3 regions of the uncultured Pseudomonas sp. genome follow, and region 2 is predicted to be linked to each of the others. Evidence: riboswitches for the same ligand, from Rfam matches in the RefSeq annotation. Region 2 holds a riboswitch; each other region holds the start of a gene.
What was found. Region 2 has a riboswitch for cobalamin ahead of cobO (cob(I)yrinic acid a,c-diamide adenosyltransferase). Riboswitches for the same ligand answer to the same signal wherever they lie in the genome.
Positions count from the first base shown of each region.

Region 1 (5,431 bases), 1.2 Mb from region 2:
CGACATCCTCGCCTTGACCGAGCTGCAGGCCGGACGACTCTACCCGCGGCGTGAGCCGTTCAGCCTGCGCGGCTTGTTTGATGGTTTGCGGGCACAGTACGCGCCGCGCGCCGAAGAGAAGGCGTTGCGCTTTGTTCTGGAGCTCGACGAAAGCCTGCCGGACACCTTGGAGGGTGACGCCGGCAAGCTGTTGCAGAGCCTCAACTGCCTGCTCGATAACGCCATCAAGTTCACCCTGTCTGGCGAAGTGCGGGTGCGTGTCCGTCGGGGCGGCAGTGCGAGCGACATTTTGCCGTTGCGTGTTGAGGTGATCGATAGCGGCGTGGGCTTTACCACCCCGGCCGATGGCAAGCTGTACCAACGCTTCCAGCAACTGGATGGCTCACTGACCCGTCAATACGGCGGGCTCGGCATCGGTCTGGCGATCTGCCGGCAATTGGTCGATTTGCTCGGCGGTAACCTTAGCCATGAATCGCAACCAGGCCAGGGCAGTTGCTTTCGCCTGGACCTGCCGCTGGGCTTGCCCGTGCAGATATCCACCCCGGCGGCTGCCGTCCTGCGTGCCAGTGGCCCGGTGGTGCGCCAGCCGCAAGCATGCACGGTGTTGATCGTTGAGGATAATGCGATTAACCAGCTGGTCACCCGCGGCATGCTGCTCAAGCTGGGGTATCAGGTGCGTACCGCCGACAACGGTGCCGAAGCCCTGGACGTGCTGCGGAGCGAGACCATTGACGCGGTACTGCTGGATTGCCAAATGCCGGTGATGGACGGTTTTGCCACCTGCCGCGCGCTGCGCAACCTGCCAGGCTGTCAGCTGCTGCCGGTGCTGGCGATAACCGCCCACAGCCATAGCGGTGACCGTGAGCGCTGCCTGGCTGCCGGGATGAGTGATTACCTGGCCAAACCGGTGAAGTTTGAGCAGCTGCGCAGCCTGCTGCATGACTGGGTGCTCTGTCGCGAACTCTAGCGCGGTAAGTTGTATGCGCCAGTGGCTGGCGGATATGCCTGCTGTTGTGCCCGGAATCACCCTTTAGCCAAACTCTGAATCCTGATTCAATCAAGTGATTGTGAATCGGGATTCAGACCATGGCCTATCGCCCCACTGCACTGCGTATCGACCGCGACCAGGCGCTGCGTGAGCGCATCATCAGTGCCGCGCTGGCGCGGGTCGCCGAGGGTGGTTTCGTCGCGTTGACCATGCAGGCCCTGGCCGAGGATGTCGGCATCGCCACCGGCAGCCTGTACCGCCATGTGCGCAATAAGGGCGAGCTGGCAGCCGAGGTGTTTGCCGTGGCCAGTCAGCATGAAATCGACGCTCTGGCGGCCATTGTGCGTGGCCCTGGCGACCCGGTACAGCGCCTGACTGCCGGGCTTCAGCGCTTTGCTGCGCGGGCCTGGGACAGCCGTCAGCTGGCCTTTGCCTTGATCGCCGAACCGGTTGATAGCGAAGTCGACGAACAGCGCCTGTTCTATCGCGAAGCCTATGCCGAACTATTTGCCGAATTGCTGCACGAGGGCGCTGCCCTTGGCGTATTCCGCGTGCAGCAGGTCAACCTGGCTGCAGCCTGTCTGGTCGGGGCGATTGCCGAAGCCCTGGTCGGCCCGTTATCGCCGCCGGCGCGTGCGGCCCGTGAAGCCGGTTATCCGGCACTCAGCTTGGCTGAAGTCAGCCAGGGTCTTGTCACCTTTTGTCTACGCGCCGTGGGCGCCCCATTGCACGAAGAGGAGCCGCAGTCATGAATGCCAGCCAACATGCCGAAACCCATGAGGTGTTCAACCAGGTGCCGTCGCTGGACGGTGCCAACCTGTACCGCGTCGACCTGCCGCTGCAGGAGTGGACTCAGCGTTTTGGCGGCGGCTGGGCCGAGCAGCGCCTGGACGTATATGGCGCGCTGGCCGGTGGTGAGCTGATGGCCGCCGGCTTTCTCGCCAATGAGAATAAGCCGGTGTTCAAAAGTCACGATCGTTATGGCAATCGCGTCGATCTGGTGGAGTTTCACCCGGCCTACCACCAGCTGATGAGCACCGCTATTGAGCACGGGCTGCCGTCCATGCCCTGGGCTGAGCAACAGGCGGGTGCGCAAGTGGCGCGCGCCGCGATGAACTACCTGCACACGCAAGCCGAAGCCGGCAGCGGTTGCCCGCTGACCATGACCTTCGCCAGCGTGCCGGCGCTCAAGTTGCAGGGCGATCTGGCCGAGAAGTGGCTGCCGAAAATTCTCTCGACCCAGTACGACCCGCGCAACCTGCCGATTGAGCAGAAAACCGGGGCGACCATCGGCATGGCCATGACCGAGAAACAGGGCGGCACCGATGTCCGTGCCAACACCACACGCGCCTATCCGGTCGGCCTCGGTGGGCCTGGTCAGGCCTATGAGTTAGTCGGCCACAAGTGGTTCTGCTCGGCGCCGATGTGCGATGCCTTTCTCACCCTGGCCCATACCAGCAAGGGGTTGACCTGTTTCCTGTTGCCGCGTCACCGCCCGGACGGCACGCGCAATGAGTTGTATATCCAGCGCCTGAAAAACAAGCTGGGCAACTGGTCGAACGCCTCCAGTGAAGTGGAGTTTCGCGGCGCGCTGGCCTGGATGGTGGGCGAGGAGGGCCGTGGCGTGCCGACCATTATCGAGATGGTCGCGTTGACCCGCTTCGATTGCATGATCGGTTCCAGTGCCTTGATGCGTCAGGCCCTGACTCAGGCCGCGCACCACTGTGCCCATCGCCAAGTAGGTGGGCGGGTGCTCAGCGAGCAGCCGTTGATGCAAAACGTGCTGGCCGATTTGGCCCTGGAAAGCGAAGCCGCGCTGGCCTTGACCCTGCGCATGGGTAAGGCCTTGGATAACCCGCAGGATGAGCAGGAAGGCAAGTTTGCGCGGCTGGTCACTGCCGTAGGCAAGTACTGGATCTGCAAACGTGCGCCGGCCATGATCAACGAAGCCGCCGAGTGCATGGGCGGCGCTGGTTATGTCGAGGACAGCATCCTGCCAAGGCTGTACCGCGAAGCGCCGGTCAACTCCACCTGGGAGGGTTCGGGCAACGTGCAGTGCCTGGACGTGCTGCGTGCGTTGTCGAAGGAGCCGGGCGTGCTCGATGCGCTGTTTACCGAACTGGGCGACGGCCATGGTGATGCGCGCCTGCGTGCGCATATCGCCAAGCTCCAAGCGGATTTCCGCGACACCGCGGACATCCAGTACCGCGCCCGCCAGCTCACCGAGGACGTGGCCCTGGCGTTACAGGCCAAACTGCTGCTGGAAGCCGGCAATGCCAGCGTGTCTGACGCCTTCATCGTCAGCCGTCTGGGCGGTCAAGGGGGGCGGGTTTATGGCACCTTGCCGCGTGGCGTGGCTGTCGAGACGCTACTGGCGCGCAGCACGCCGCATTTGCTGTGAGGCACATAGCTCTCTAGCCAGGGCATTTGCGCGAATCGCAGTGTGAGACTTCAACTTGAGCCCGGCCCTCTGCGCCGGGCTCTGTCATTTCTGCGTGTAGCCGGGTAAGGTGGCCGCCGATGGTTCCACAGCGTGTTACGCGAGTGGATGAAAAGGGAACATGGTGGGTACTGCAACACGTACCGAAGCCATGGCTGCCCCCGCAACTGTAAACGGTGAGCGATGCCCCTACGCCACTGGCCGCAAGGTCGGGAAGGCGGGCGAAGTGTTAAGCCGTGAGCCAGGAGACCTGCCATCGAAGCCGGGCGCTTATGCCCACACCCTCAATCCAGATCATCGCGCGGTGGGCGCGGTACAGGAACCTCTATGCACATCGAACCCGAAGTCGTCACTGGCACCAAACTCTTTCTCAGCTATGCAACCGGCGCAGGTGCCTTTGGCCTCACAGTCAAGCTTGCCCTCGATAGCGTACGCAGCAACGGCAGCGTCGCCGCCCTGACTTTGCGTAGCCTGCTGACCACCGCGTTGGTGTTCTGCTTCTTCGAGGTCTTTCCGCATCAAGCGGTTGGCGTCTCCGAAGTACACCTGATCCTTGGCTCAACCCTGCTGCTGCTGTTCGGTGCCGGCGCAACAGCTGTCGGCTTAGCCGTTGGCCTGCTGCTGCAGGGGTTGCTGTTCGCCCAGTTCGACCTGCCGCAGTACGGCATGAACGTGACCACCTTGCTGCTGCCGTTGTGGGGTATTCATCTGCTGGCCAAGCGCATCATTGCGCCGGGTACTGCCTATGTGGAGCTTTCCTACAAGCAGGCGCTGGCGTTGTCGACGGCCTATCAGGGCGGCATCGTCGCCTGGGTTGCCTTCTGGGCGATCTACGGCAACGGCTTCTCCGGTGAGAACCTGGTGGCTGTGGGCAGCTTTGGCCTGGCGTATATGAGCGTGATTCTGCTCGAGCCGCTGGTCGATCTGGGTGTATTGGCTGCGGCCAAAGCGCTCTCAAGCTACAGCCGTGGGCCGCTGTTCAACGCACGACTGCACCAGCCGGCCTAATCATTGGCCGCGATCGTTTCAGCGAGCCGTACGGGTCGCTGAAACGATCGCGCTGCATAGCTTGGCTAACGGCTATCGCCCGGCATCGGCGCATCCAGGCATAGCGTTTGGCGGCTCAACAGCCATTCATCTGTTGCCTGCTCAGGCTTGACCTGGGGGCCGCCCCGCGCCTGCAAGCTGATGCCGAACCTTTGCAGGAGTAACGCCATGACCCGTAAACAAGCCTTTTGGCAGGAACAGCTACTGGCCCGCGCCCAGTGCGGCCATGATCCCGCCGCCGAGCTGCGCCATCTGGAGCGTGCCCATATCCTCGGCCAGGGTTACTTCAGCGAGCACCTGCGCAGCCACCTATGGATACTGGCGTGGGCCTGGCGGCAACGCGATTGGGCCGAGTGTGGCGCACAACTGTTACGTATACCTGGCAGTCTGGGTTCGCTGGTGGGTATTTACCCGCTGGGTAACCCCGGTACGCGTCGCGTGAGCCCGTTGAGTCCGCAGCCGTTGCCTGAGGATCTGCAAGCGCTACTCAAGTAGCCGGTAAATGCAACGCGCGCTATCGCATCCGCGACGGGGCAGGGCAAGATAGAACCATTGGATCAGCCAGGAAGGTGTCTTGTGAATACGTGTTCTGATGATTTTGTTGTCGCCAATAGCGCTGAAGAGGCGGTCGATCGTCTGGCCGCATTGCATCTGCAAGCAACCAGCGGCTTAAGTGCGGCGCTCAAGCGCTACTTGAAAGAGCGCATCAAACCCGATGCGGCGCAACACAGTCAGTTTCGCTACCCCGAGTTGCGTCTGACCTACCAGGGCCATGGTGAAACCCCCACCAGCGCGCGCGCCTATGCCAAGGTGCAGGTGCCGGGCACCTACAGTGTCACCGTCACCCACCCGGCGGCCTTTCGTAAGTACCTGCTGGAGCAGCTGCGTCCGCTGATGAGCGACTTCACCGTGCGCGTGGAGGTGGGCATCAGCCAGCAGAGTATTCCTTACCCCTA
Region 1 is NZ_OX044366.1:2,001,541-2,006,971, forward strand. Features, by position in the region: gene Q0V31_RS09320 (hybrid sensor histidine kinase/response regulator) at 1-967, shown strand, start outside; gene Q0V31_RS09325 (TetR/AcrR family transcriptional regulator) at 1,087-1,740, shown strand; gene Q0V31_RS09330 (acyl-CoA dehydrogenase family protein) at 1,737-3,389, shown strand; cobalamin riboswitch at 3,493-3,701, shown strand; gene Q0V31_RS09335 (energy-coupling factor ABC transporter permease) at 3,756-4,436, shown strand; gene Q0V31_RS09340 (DUF3703 domain-containing protein) at 4,644-4,970, shown strand; gene amn (AMP nucleosidase) at 5,052-5,431, shown strand, end outside.
Region 1: another riboswitch for cobalamin. It lies ahead of Q0V31_RS09335 (energy-coupling factor ABC transporter permease); the one in region 2 lies ahead of cobO (cob(I)yrinic acid a,c-diamide adenosyltransferase).

Region 2 (5,431 bases):
CGTAAGGTGCGATGCCGGTGGAGAGGTCCAGCCAATCGCTCAGGGCAATGCCATAGCGCTGCGCCGCAGCGCGTAGACGACCACCGTGTTCAAGCATAAAAAAACGTCCCAATCAGCAGTAGCACCAGCCACAGCAGCACGCCGCCGTTGACCAGGTTGATGGCGCGCTCGATATCCCGTGCCTTGGGTTGTGGTCCCGCACCCAGTTCAGGCCGCACATGCAGCTCACCGTGATATTCAGCCGCGCCGCCGAGGCTGACGCCCAGCGCGCCAGCGCCAGCCGCCATCACCGGGCCGGCATTCGGGCTGTCCCACAACGGCGCCTGGGTTCGCCAGCAGCGCAGCGCCAGTGCGGTACGGCCGAGCAGCGCGTAAGTCAGCGCGACCAGTCGTGCCGGCAGGTAATTGAGCCCATCGTCGATCTTCGCCGCAGCCCAGCCGAAGCGCTCGTAGCGTTCATTGCGATAGCCCCACATGGCGTCCAGGGTGTTGCTCAGGCGATACAACACCACCCCCGGTGCGCCGGCCAGGAGAAACCAGAACAGCGCGGCAAATACCGCATCACTGCCGTTTTCGAGCACCGACTCGGTGCCGGCACGGGCCACGCCGGCGGCGTCCAGGTCTGCGGTATTGCGGCTGACCATATAACCAACGCGCTCGCGGGCCAGGCGCAAATCGCCCAGTCGCAGCGCCTGCGCCACCGGCCGGGCATGCTCGCCCAGGCTTTTCAGGCCCAGCGCGGCGTACAGCGCAATAATCTCCAGCGCCCAACCGATACCGCTGATCTGGCTCAGCAGCCAGGCCAGCAGGGTCAGCGGCAACACCGCCAGGCACCAGGCGCTGACACCGTGACTGCGCCAGCCGCCACCGGCCGGGTTAAAGCGTTGTTCGATGCGCTCAGCCAATTTGCCGAACGCCACCAACGGATGCCAACCCTTGGATTCGCCAAAAACCGCGTCCAGGGCAACCCCGGCGCAGGCAGCGAGCGCCACACTCATGGCGTGCCCCAGTGGTTCTCAAACAGCAGTTCACTCAGTGGCCGTGGCGTCGCCCAACCTTCCTGAGCCAGCATCGGTGCGTCATAGAACGCCTCTACCGGCCCCAGGCACAACACTGCCAACGGCTTGCTGCCGGCCGGCATGCCAAGCAGAGCGGCCAGAGCCTGGGGCTCAAACAGTGACACCCAGCCCATGCCTAAACCTTCGGCGCGCGCAGCCAGCCAGAGGTTCTGGATGGCGCAGGCCAAGGAGGCCTGGTCCATTTCCGGCAAAGTGCGCCGGCCAAACACATGGGCCTCACGGCCCTCCATCAGGGCCACCACCAGCAGCTCGGCACAGTCGCGAATACCCTCGACTTTCAGCCGCATAAATTCATCACTGCGCTCACCCAGCGCCTCGGCAGTGCGCACCCGCTCCTCTTCCACCAAGCCGTGAATCGACTCACGCAAAGCCGGACGGGTAATCCGAATAAACCGCCACGGCTGCATCAAGCCAACGCTGGGGGCCTGGTGCGCGGCCTCAAGCAAGCGCGCGAGCAACTCGGGGGGCACCTCACCGCCGCTGAAATGGCGCATATCGCGACGCTCGGCGATGGCGCGGTAGACCGCCGCGCGTTCCTCCGGGCTGAAGGCGTGCTCGCTCATGCTGGCGCTCCGGGGTTAAACAACGCCGCCGCTGCAGCCGGGTCGGACGGCAGATAGAAGTGGATATAGGAGGCCGTCAACCGGCCCTGGCGATAGACTGCCTCGGCGGTGCGTTTATAGTTCGGGCACTCACCACGGGTCAGCGGCTGCAGTTCGCTGGTCAACGCCGAGTAGTGGAAACTGTGGCCGCGCAACAGGCCTTCCGGCAGCTCGGTTTGCTGCAAGGCCATGGCGGTCATGCGTGGTTGCAGCGTCGCCTCACCGCTTAACAAGCCGAGCATCTGCCCGCTCGCGCCCTGTTTGTCGGTCAGCTTGTCGAGCAGATAGAGCATGCCGCCGCACTCGGCATGGATCGGCTTGCCGGCCCCGTGGTGTGCGCGAATCGCCCGTGCCATAGCCTGATTGGCCTCAAGCCGCTGCAGGTGCAGTTCCGGGTAACCGCCGGGCAGATAGAGGCTGTCGACCTCGGGCAGCTGCGCATCCGTCAGCGGCGAGAAGAACTTAAGCTCAGCCCCCAACTCACCCAGCAGGTCGAGATTGGCCTGGTACAGAAAGGCAAAGGCACTGTCACGTGCCACCCCAATCCGTACGCCCTTGAGCAGCGGCGCTGGCCTTGCCTGTTCTGGCGCGGCGAAGCTGACGGGTGGCGGCAACTCGGTGTCGGCGCTGGCGGCCAAGGCATCGGCGGCGGCATCCAGGCGCGCATCTAGGTCGGCCAACTCCCCCGCCTGCACCAGGCCCAGATGCCGACTGGGCAAACCAACTTCGGCGCTGCGTGGCAGTGCGCCATACCAGCGGATCGAGGCCGGCAAGGCATCGCGCAGAATCTCGCCATGCCGCGCACTGCCAACCCGGTTGCCAAGCACACCGGAGAACGGCAGATCGGGCTGGAAGGTCGCCAGGCCATGGGCCATCGCCCCAAAAGTCTGCGCCATGGCCGAGCCGTCGATCACCGCCAGCACCGGCACGCCGAAGTGCCGGGCCAAATCGGCCGCCGAGGGGGTGCCATCGAACAGGCCCATCACCCCTTCGATCAGAATCAAATCAGCTTCAGCGGCCGCCTGCCAGAGTAAGCGGCGGCTCTCGGCGGCACCGACCATCCACAGGTCGAGTTGATACACCGGTGCGCCGCTGGCGCGGGCGAGGATCATCGGATCGAGAAAGTCCGGGCCGCATTTAAACACCCGCACACGCTTGCCCTGGCGGCTGTGCAAACGCGCCAAGGCCGCCGTCACGGTGGTTTTACCCTGACCGGAGGCTGGGGCGGCGATTAACAACGCGGGGCATGAGCGGGCAGCAGAGTCGCTCATTAGAATTCGACTCCCTTCTGTGCCTTAACCCCGGCTTTGAACGCATGTTTGACCAGGCTCATCTCGGTCACGGTATCCGCCGCTTCGATCATCCCTGGCAGCGCGCCACGCCCCGTTACCACCACGTGCTGGAGGAGCGGTCGCGCTTCGATATCGGCAAGCACCGCATCAAGCTCCAGGTAGCCGTATTTCAGGGCAATATTCAGTTCATCGAGCACCACCAGGCCGATGGCCGGGTCACTGAGCAACTGCGCCGCCACCGCCCAGGCTTCGCGGGCCTTGTCGATGTCGCGCTGGCGATCCTGGGTTTCCCAGGTAAAACCTTCACCCATCACGTGGTAGCTGACTTCATCGGGAAAACGCCGAAAGAACGCCTCCTCGCCGGTGCTGGCCGCACCCTTGATAAATTGCACCACGCCGACCTTGATGCCGTGGCCCAGCGCGCGGGCGACCATGCCAAAGGCGCTGCTGCTCTTGCCTTTGCCATTGCCGCTGTGCACCAGCAGCAGGCCGTATTCATCCTGAGCCTGGGCAATCTTCTCATCGATCAGGGCTTTTTTGCGGGCCATGCGCGCTTGGTGCCGGGCGTCACGCTCTATCGATTCAGTCATCACTCACACTCACTAAAAAACGGGCAGCCAGGCGGCGTCCGGTGGGTAAACGGCAGGCAAACGAGGGGGTAAGTCATCGCGCTGCTCCACCGCCACAAGGCGGTCTGGCTGTAAAAAGCAGGCGGAGATAAACCAAGCGCGGGCTCACGCACAACGCAAGCCACACGCCAGACAACGCCCTCCGCGATGCCGTGGACTGCAACAGGCCGGTCTCCGGGCTTGTGAGTGGAACCGCTAGGTTCCCCAATCGCGCCTTCCCATGCCGCTAAGCACAGTGGCGGAATGCGATTGTTGACTCACTTACCGTTGCGGGGGCAGCGTCGGAATGGCTGGCGTAGAACGCACAACGCACCGACTTCCCTGTTTCACCCCGCACACGCATAGCGTCGGGGGCACCTGTTACAAGGCGCGAAGGGTAGAGAGTTAGCCTTTAAGCGTCAAACGAATGCGCCGTGGGTGCATCACAAGATGTGCATTGGGTCAGGCTCAATGCTTGGGCATAAAACCCGCCGGCTTGCTCGCCAGCCACTCGACGAAGGTACGCAAGCGCTCATCACTCAACAGGCTGTCGCGATTGTTGTAGGTCAGCGCCAGCTGTTTTTCGCTGAACAGCCGATGGATCTGGTTGTGACAGGCACGACAAACCCAGAGCGTGGCGCTGATGCGCTGACTTTTGCCGAAGCGCTTTTGTACGTAGACCTTGTTATGCAGCGCCTTGGGGATCAGGTGATGGCGGGTCAGCGGCGCTGCACGGGCGCAGAGTTCGCAGCTATCCGGTTGCTCAGGCAGGCGGATCGGTTCGGGCATACAGGCAGCGCCGGTTCAGCGCTTACGGCACAGGCTCAAGCCATCGCCGAGCGGCAACAGGGACAGGTCGATGCGCGGGTCATCACGCAGCGCCAGGTTGAGCGCCTGAATCGCCTGGGTGTCGGCGCTCTCGGGGGCTTTTTCAAGTACCCGGCCACTCCACAGGGTGTTATCGAACAGAATCAGTCCGCCCTGGCGCACCAGGCGCAAGGCCGATTCCAAGTAGGCGGGATAGTTGGCTTTATCGGCATCGATAAACAGCAGATCAACCCCCCCGGCCAGCCCTTCACTTTCAAGCGCGGCCAGGGTTTGCAGCGCCGGGGCCAGGCGCTGCTCGATACGCCCACTCAACCCCGCCTCACGCCAGTAACGCTCGGCGGTGGCGTTGTAGTCGCCGGGAATGTCGCAACAAATCAACTGACCATCGGCCGGCATGGCCTGGGCCATGCAGATGGCGCTGTAACCGGTAAAGGTGCCAACTTCGACAATCCGCCGCGCGCCCATCAACTGCACCAGCAAGGCCATAAACTGGCCCTGCTCAGGGGCAATCTGCCAACGCGAGTTACTCAGCTGCGCGGTTTCTTCGCGCAGACGCTTGAGCAATGGCGTTTCACGCAACGAGACGTCGAGCAGGTACTGATACAGACTGGCATCGAGATTGAGTGTTTGCGTGGTCATACAAGCCCCTCTACAAATACCCAGCGCTGGGCGCTAGGGGTTACCCGCCAGCTCCGCGGTGAATACGCGCTTGGCATTCAAGTAAGTGCGCTGCCAATAAGTATTGCTCAGGCTGTCCAGGCGCACGGTTCCGCCGCTGGAAGGCGCATGCACGAAACGCCCGTTGCCGACGTAAATGCCCGCATGACTGACCTGGCTGCCGCCATTGGTGGCAAAGAACAGCAGATCGCCGCTTTGCAGGGCATCGCGACCAACGCCCGGGCCGCGCATGCGGATCAGCTCACGGGTTGAGCGCGGCAGCTTGATGCCCGCCGCATCACGATAAACAAAGCCAATCAGGCCACTGCAGTCGAAGCCGCCTTCAGGGGTGTTACCGCCATAAC
Region 2 is NZ_OX044366.1:3,206,164-3,211,594, reverse strand. Features, by position in the region: gene cobD (threonine-phosphate decarboxylase CobD) at 1-97, opposite strand, end outside; gene cbiB (adenosylcobinamide-phosphate synthase CbiB) at 90-998, opposite strand; gene bluB (5,6-dimethylbenzimidazole synthase) at 995-1,642, opposite strand; gene Q0V31_RS15155 (cobyrinate a,c-diamide synthase) at 1,639-2,952, opposite strand; gene cobO (cob(I)yrinic acid a,c-diamide adenosyltransferase) at 2,952-3,563, opposite strand; cobalamin riboswitch at 3,750-3,978, opposite strand; gene Q0V31_RS15145 (hypothetical protein) at 4,050-4,370, opposite strand; gene Q0V31_RS15140 (O-methyltransferase) at 4,386-5,048, opposite strand; gene Q0V31_RS15135 (C40 family peptidase) at 5,082-5,431, opposite strand, start outside.

Region 3 (5,431 bases), 1.9 Mb from region 2:
GAAGCCCTGTTGCTGTTGTGCTTTGGCTTTCTTGGCGCGGCGTTGGCGCAAATTACTGGCCTGTTCGTGCCGCTGACGGTGATGCTGCTGTGCTTCATCATGGGCTTGCAGAATGCGCTGATCACCAAGCTCTCCAACGCCGAAATTCGCACCACACATATCACCGGGGTCATCACCGATATCGGTATCGAGTTGGGCAAGCTGCTGTATTGGAATCGCCACCACGGGCCAGAGGTCGGCCGGGTTGTGGCGGACCGTCAGCGCTTGTGGGTACTCAGCCTGTTGGCCCTGAACTTTTTCCTTGGCGGGGTTGTGGGTGCATTGGGCTTCAACTACCTGGGCTACACCGCCACTGTGCCCTTGGCGTTGTTTCTGGTGCTGCTGGCCAGCGTACCGGCGCTGGATGATCTGTTGTTGCTCGTGCGGCGTCTGTTGCGCCGCTGAAATAGCCGACACCCTCTCAGGCGTCGGACGACCTGAACAGGTGGCGATGCTCGGCGTTGTACAGCGCCGAGTCGGCGAACTGTTCAGCGTGCAGCACCCGCCCCACTAAAATCAGCGCGGTGCGGCGAAAGCCCTTGGCGCGCACCTGTTCCTCGATGGTGGCCAGGGTGCCGCTGACCCAATCCTGATCCGGCCAGCTGGCGCGATGGACCACGGCAATCGGGCAGTCCGCGCCGTAATGCGGCAGCAGTTCAGCGACAATTTTGCTCAGGTGTACCACGCCCAAGTGGATAGCCATGGTCGCGCCGTGGCGTGCCAGATCACCCAGTGCTTCGCCCTCAGGCATCTGCGACTTGCTCGCATAGCGGGTGAGGATCAGCGTCTGCGACACCTCAGGCAAGGTCAGCTCGCTTTCCAGCAAGGCCGCGCAGGCGGCCGTGGCGGTGACGCCGGGAATAATCTGGAAGGGAATCGCCAGTCGGCGCAGGTGGCGGATCTGCTCACCAATCGCGCCATACAGTGACGGGTCGCCGGAGTGCACGCGGGCCACGTCCTGGCCTTGTTTATGGGCTTGGCCAATCAGCTCGATGATTTCATCCAGGTGCAATTCGGCGGTGTTGATCACCAACTCGGCACTGTGGCCCTGCAACACTGCTTCCGGCACCAGTGAGCCGGCGTAGAGAATCACCGGGCAGATGCGCAACAGGCGCTGACCCTTAACGGTGATCAGCTCGGGGTCGCCGGGGCCGGCGCCGATAAAGTAAACAGTCATGCAATATCCTTGGCTGAGATCGACGCCAGGGCACAGGTGGCGCTGGCGTTGCGGGTTTTACTGCCGAGTAGCTGAGCAACCTGGCCGCCCAAGCGCTCGGCCAATGCCAGGGCGCAGGGTTCGGCCACGGCCGGGCTGCCGGTGGCGGCCAGGGTTAGCGCGCAAGCTTGAACGAGATGTTGATAGGGCAACAGTTCTTCAGGACTGAAGCAGGTCAGCGTCAGGCCGAAGTGCTCAGCCAACGCCAGCAGTCCAGGTTCATCGCGTTTGTGCGCGATGCTCGCCAGCCCCGCGAGGTTATCCACAGTCAGACCCTGCGCCTGCAGGCTGTCGATCAGCAGTGTGGATAAGTCTTCCAGGTTACAGCCGCGGCGGCAGCCTAACCCGGCGACCACCTGAATCACGGCGGTATTGGCAGAGCTGGGAATCATCAAGGTTGCTCGCTGTGTGCGGCGGCGTAGCTCACCATGGCGGCTGGCCACGGTCAACCGCGATTGACCCACCGCCCTGGTCTGCGTAGCCTTGCTGCGTTCGAGGTTCTTCGTGGGCGCGCCCACGGAGCTAAGAGGGAACAAGGTTAATGCCTTGGCTGCCCCCGCAACTGTGAACGGTCCAAAGCCCTTCAATACACCACTGCCGTAAGGCGGGAAGGTTGAAGGGTCGCGTAATAACCTGCTTACGATCTGCTGCGCGTCGGCCCTGCTGCGTTAAAAACAGGCTCGGACTGCTCATTTACAGCTCGTAAACTCCGCGTCCTCGCATGCTTTTGCCTTGCATGGCTCTAGCTCGCGAGATCGGAAACAGGTTCTAAGGCGCAGACCGTGAGCCAGGAGACCTGCCTCGTCACGTTTTCGACAACCGGGCGGGGTGATCCGGTGGTGTTGGCTGACGCCTGCGTGGCTGTCATGTCTGTGCCGCCTGCCTGCTCGTCTTTCTATTCGATGCTATGCAGGGCCACCCATGAAAACGCTCGCCAAACTTCCCGTCACCATCGTCACCGGCTTCCTCGGCGCCGGTAAAACCACCCTGTTGCGACACATGCTCGGCCACGCCGACGGTCGTCGTATCGCGGTGATCGTCAACGAGTTTGGCGAGCTGGGCATCGACGGCGAAATCCTCAAACAGTGCTCCATCGGTTGCAGTGAAGAAGAAGCCAATGGCCGCGTCTTCGAGTTGGCCAACGGCTGCCTGTGCTGCACCGTGCAGGAAGAGTTCTTCCCGGTGATGCGCGAGTTGGTCGCACGCCGTGGCGACCTCGACCATATCCTTATCGAAACCTCCGGCTTGGCTCTACCCAAGCCGTTGGTACAAGCCTTCAACTGGCCGGAAATCCGCAACGCCTGCACCGTCGATGCGGTGATCACCGTGGTCGACAGCCCCGCCGTGGCCGCCGGTACTTTCGCTGCCTTCCCCGATCAGGTTGATGCGCAGCGCAAGCTCGACCCGAATCTCGACCACGAATCGCCGCTGCACGAGCTGTTCGCCGACCAACTGGCCAGCGCCGACTTGGTGATTCTCAACAAGGCTGACCTGCTCGACGCTGCCGCCCTGGCAGCAGTGCGTGCGGAAGTTGCCGAAGAGCTGCCGCCAGCGGTGAAAATCATCGAAGCCCATGGTGGAGAACTGCCGCTGGACGTGCTGCTGGGTCTGAACTGTGAGACTGAGCTGCACATCGACGCGCGTAAAACCCACCATGACCTGGAAGGCCATGAAGACCACGATCACGACGAGTTCGACTCTTTCCAGGTGGAACTGCCGGAGGCCGAGGAAGCACGCTTGCTGGGTGCCTTGAAGAATGCAGTGGCCAAGCACGGCATCTTGCGTATCAAGGGTTTTGCGGCGATTCCCGGCAAGCCGATGCGCTTGTTGCTGCAAGGCGTGGGTCAGCGTTTCGATAAACACTTCGACCGCGCCTGGCAGGCTGATGAAGCGCGGGTCAGCCGTTTGATCGTGATCGGTCAGCAGCTTGATCAGGCGGCTATTGCAGCCGAACTACAAGCGGCATTGGCCTGAGCCGAGTGTGGGAGGGCTTTAGCCGCGACTAGGCCCGATACGGCTCGCGGCTAAAGCGGAATACCGCCCAGCCCCTCCCACAGGTACATTCCCCATGCATCTAATACGCACCCAAGCCGGCAGCCAAGTGCCGCTCGACAGCATTGCCGACCTCGGCCAAACCCCGGCTGAGCTGGTGATTCTCTGTACCGGCGATTCGCAGTTGTCGTTGCTGGCTGAGGTGGCGCGGCAGTTGCCGGCGGATTACCCCAGCCTGCGTCTGGCCAGCCCGGCGCAGCTGAGCAATCACGCCTCGGTGGACCTCTACGTCGAGCAGGTGCTGCAGCACGCCAAGGTCATCCTGATTGCCGTGCACGGTGGCGTCAGTTACTGGCGTTACGGTATCGAGCGTTTGGTTGAGTTGGCCGAGCGCGGTGCGCGGGTGATCATGGTGCCCGGCTGCGACAACCCCGACCCTGAGCTGATGGGCCTGAGCAATGTGCCGCTGGCGGACGCTGAGCGGCTGTGGCAGTTCCTCCGTCAGGGCGGGGCGGTTAATGCGCAGCAGCTGTTTAACTGCATCGCCAGCCACTGGTTGCAGCGTGACTATGCCTGGGGCGATCCGCAGCCGTTGCCGCGTGTCGGCCTGTATCACCCGCAGCAGGTCACGGCGTGTTTGGTCGATTGGCAAACCCACTGGCAGGCCGGCGCGCCCGTGGTGGCGCTGCTGTTCTACCGTACCCAAGTGCAGGCGGCGAACACCGGCTTTATCGATGTGTTCTGCCAGCGGATGCAGGCCCAAGGGTTGAATCCGCTACCGATTGCCGTCGCCAGCCTTAAGGAAGCGGCTTGTTTGGCCCAGGTCGAAACCTGGCTGGACGAGACCGACACGGCGCTGATCATCAACACCACCGCGTTCGCCTTATCCAACCCAGAAGCGCCGAGTGCGCGGCCTTTCCTCCGCGATATCCCGGTGCTGCAAGCCATCTGCGCGCTGGATAACCATGCGCAGTGGCAAGCCAGCGCTCAAGGTTTGGGCTCGCGCGACTTGGCCATGCATGTTGTGCTGCCCGAGCTGGATGGCCGGCTGATTACCCAGCCCATCAGCTTTAAAGGCATGGCCTGGCACAGCGAGCGCAGCCAGAGCGATGTGGTGTGTTACCAGCCGCATTTACCGGGGATGGATTTCGTCGCTGAGCTGGCGCGCAACTGGATCGCTCTGGCTGACAAGGACAACGCCGATAAGCGCATTGCCTTGGTGCTGGCCAACTACCCGACCCGCGACGGGCGCATCGGCAACGGCGTCGGCCTGGACACCCCGGCGGCAGCGCTGAATATTCTCCGTGCCCTCGAACAGCAGGGCTATCCAGTGGCAGGGCTGCCCGATAGCGGTACGGCGTTGATCCACCAACTGCTCGGCGGCGTCACCAACGATCTGGATAGCCTCGACCTGCGGCCCTGCGCGCAAAGCCTGGCGCTGGACGATTATCTGGCGTTTTTCCACAGCCTGCCGGCGGCCAACCAGCAGGCGGTGCGTGAACGCTGGGGCGAACCGCAAAGTGATCCGATGTTCCGCAGCGGGCGGCTGATGATTGCCGGCCTGCGCTTCGGTCTGACCTTTGTCGGCATCCAGCCGGCGCGCGGTTATCAAGTAGATGCCAGCGCGGTCTATCACGATCCCGATCTGGTGCCGCCGCACGGTTACCTGGCGTTTTACTGCTGGTTGCGCAAAACCTTTGCTGCCGATGCCGTGATCCACGTCGGCAAGCACGGCAACCTGGAATGGCTGCCGGGCAAGAGCGTCGGTTTATCCGAGCAATGCTGGCCAAGCGCAATTCTTGGCCCGCTGCCGAATATCTACCCCTTTATCGTCAACGATCCGGGCGAAGGCGCGCAGGCCAAGCGGCGCACCCAGGCGGTGATTATCGACCACCTGATGCCGCCGCTCACCCGCGCCGAAAGCTACGGCCCGCTGCGTGATCTGGAGCGCCTGGCCGACGAATATTACGAGGCCAGCCAGCTCGACCTGCGTCGCGCCGCCGAACTGCGTGGCGAAATTCTGCTTAAGGTGCGCGAGGCCAGCCTGGATCGGGAACTGGGCCTGCAACTCAACGAAGACCCCAACAGCTGGCTGCCGCAGCTCGACGCCTATTTGTGTGACTTGAAGGAATCACAGATCCGCGACGGCCTGCACGTATTCGGTGAGTCGCCTGCCGGCACCTT
Region 3 is NZ_OX044366.1:1,258,180-1,263,610, forward strand. Features, by position in the region: gene Q0V31_RS06050 (YoaK family protein) at 1-444, shown strand, start outside; gene cobM (precorrin-4 C(11)-methyltransferase) at 461-1,216, opposite strand; gene Q0V31_RS06060 (cobalamin biosynthesis protein) at 1,213-1,647, opposite strand; cobalamin riboswitch at 1,734-2,074, shown strand; gene cobW (cobalamin biosynthesis protein CobW) at 2,177-3,229, shown strand; gene cobN (cobaltochelatase subunit CobN) at 3,324-5,431, shown strand, end outside.
Region 3: another riboswitch for cobalamin. It lies ahead of cobW (cobalamin biosynthesis protein CobW); the one in region 2 lies ahead of cobO (cob(I)yrinic acid a,c-diamide adenosyltransferase).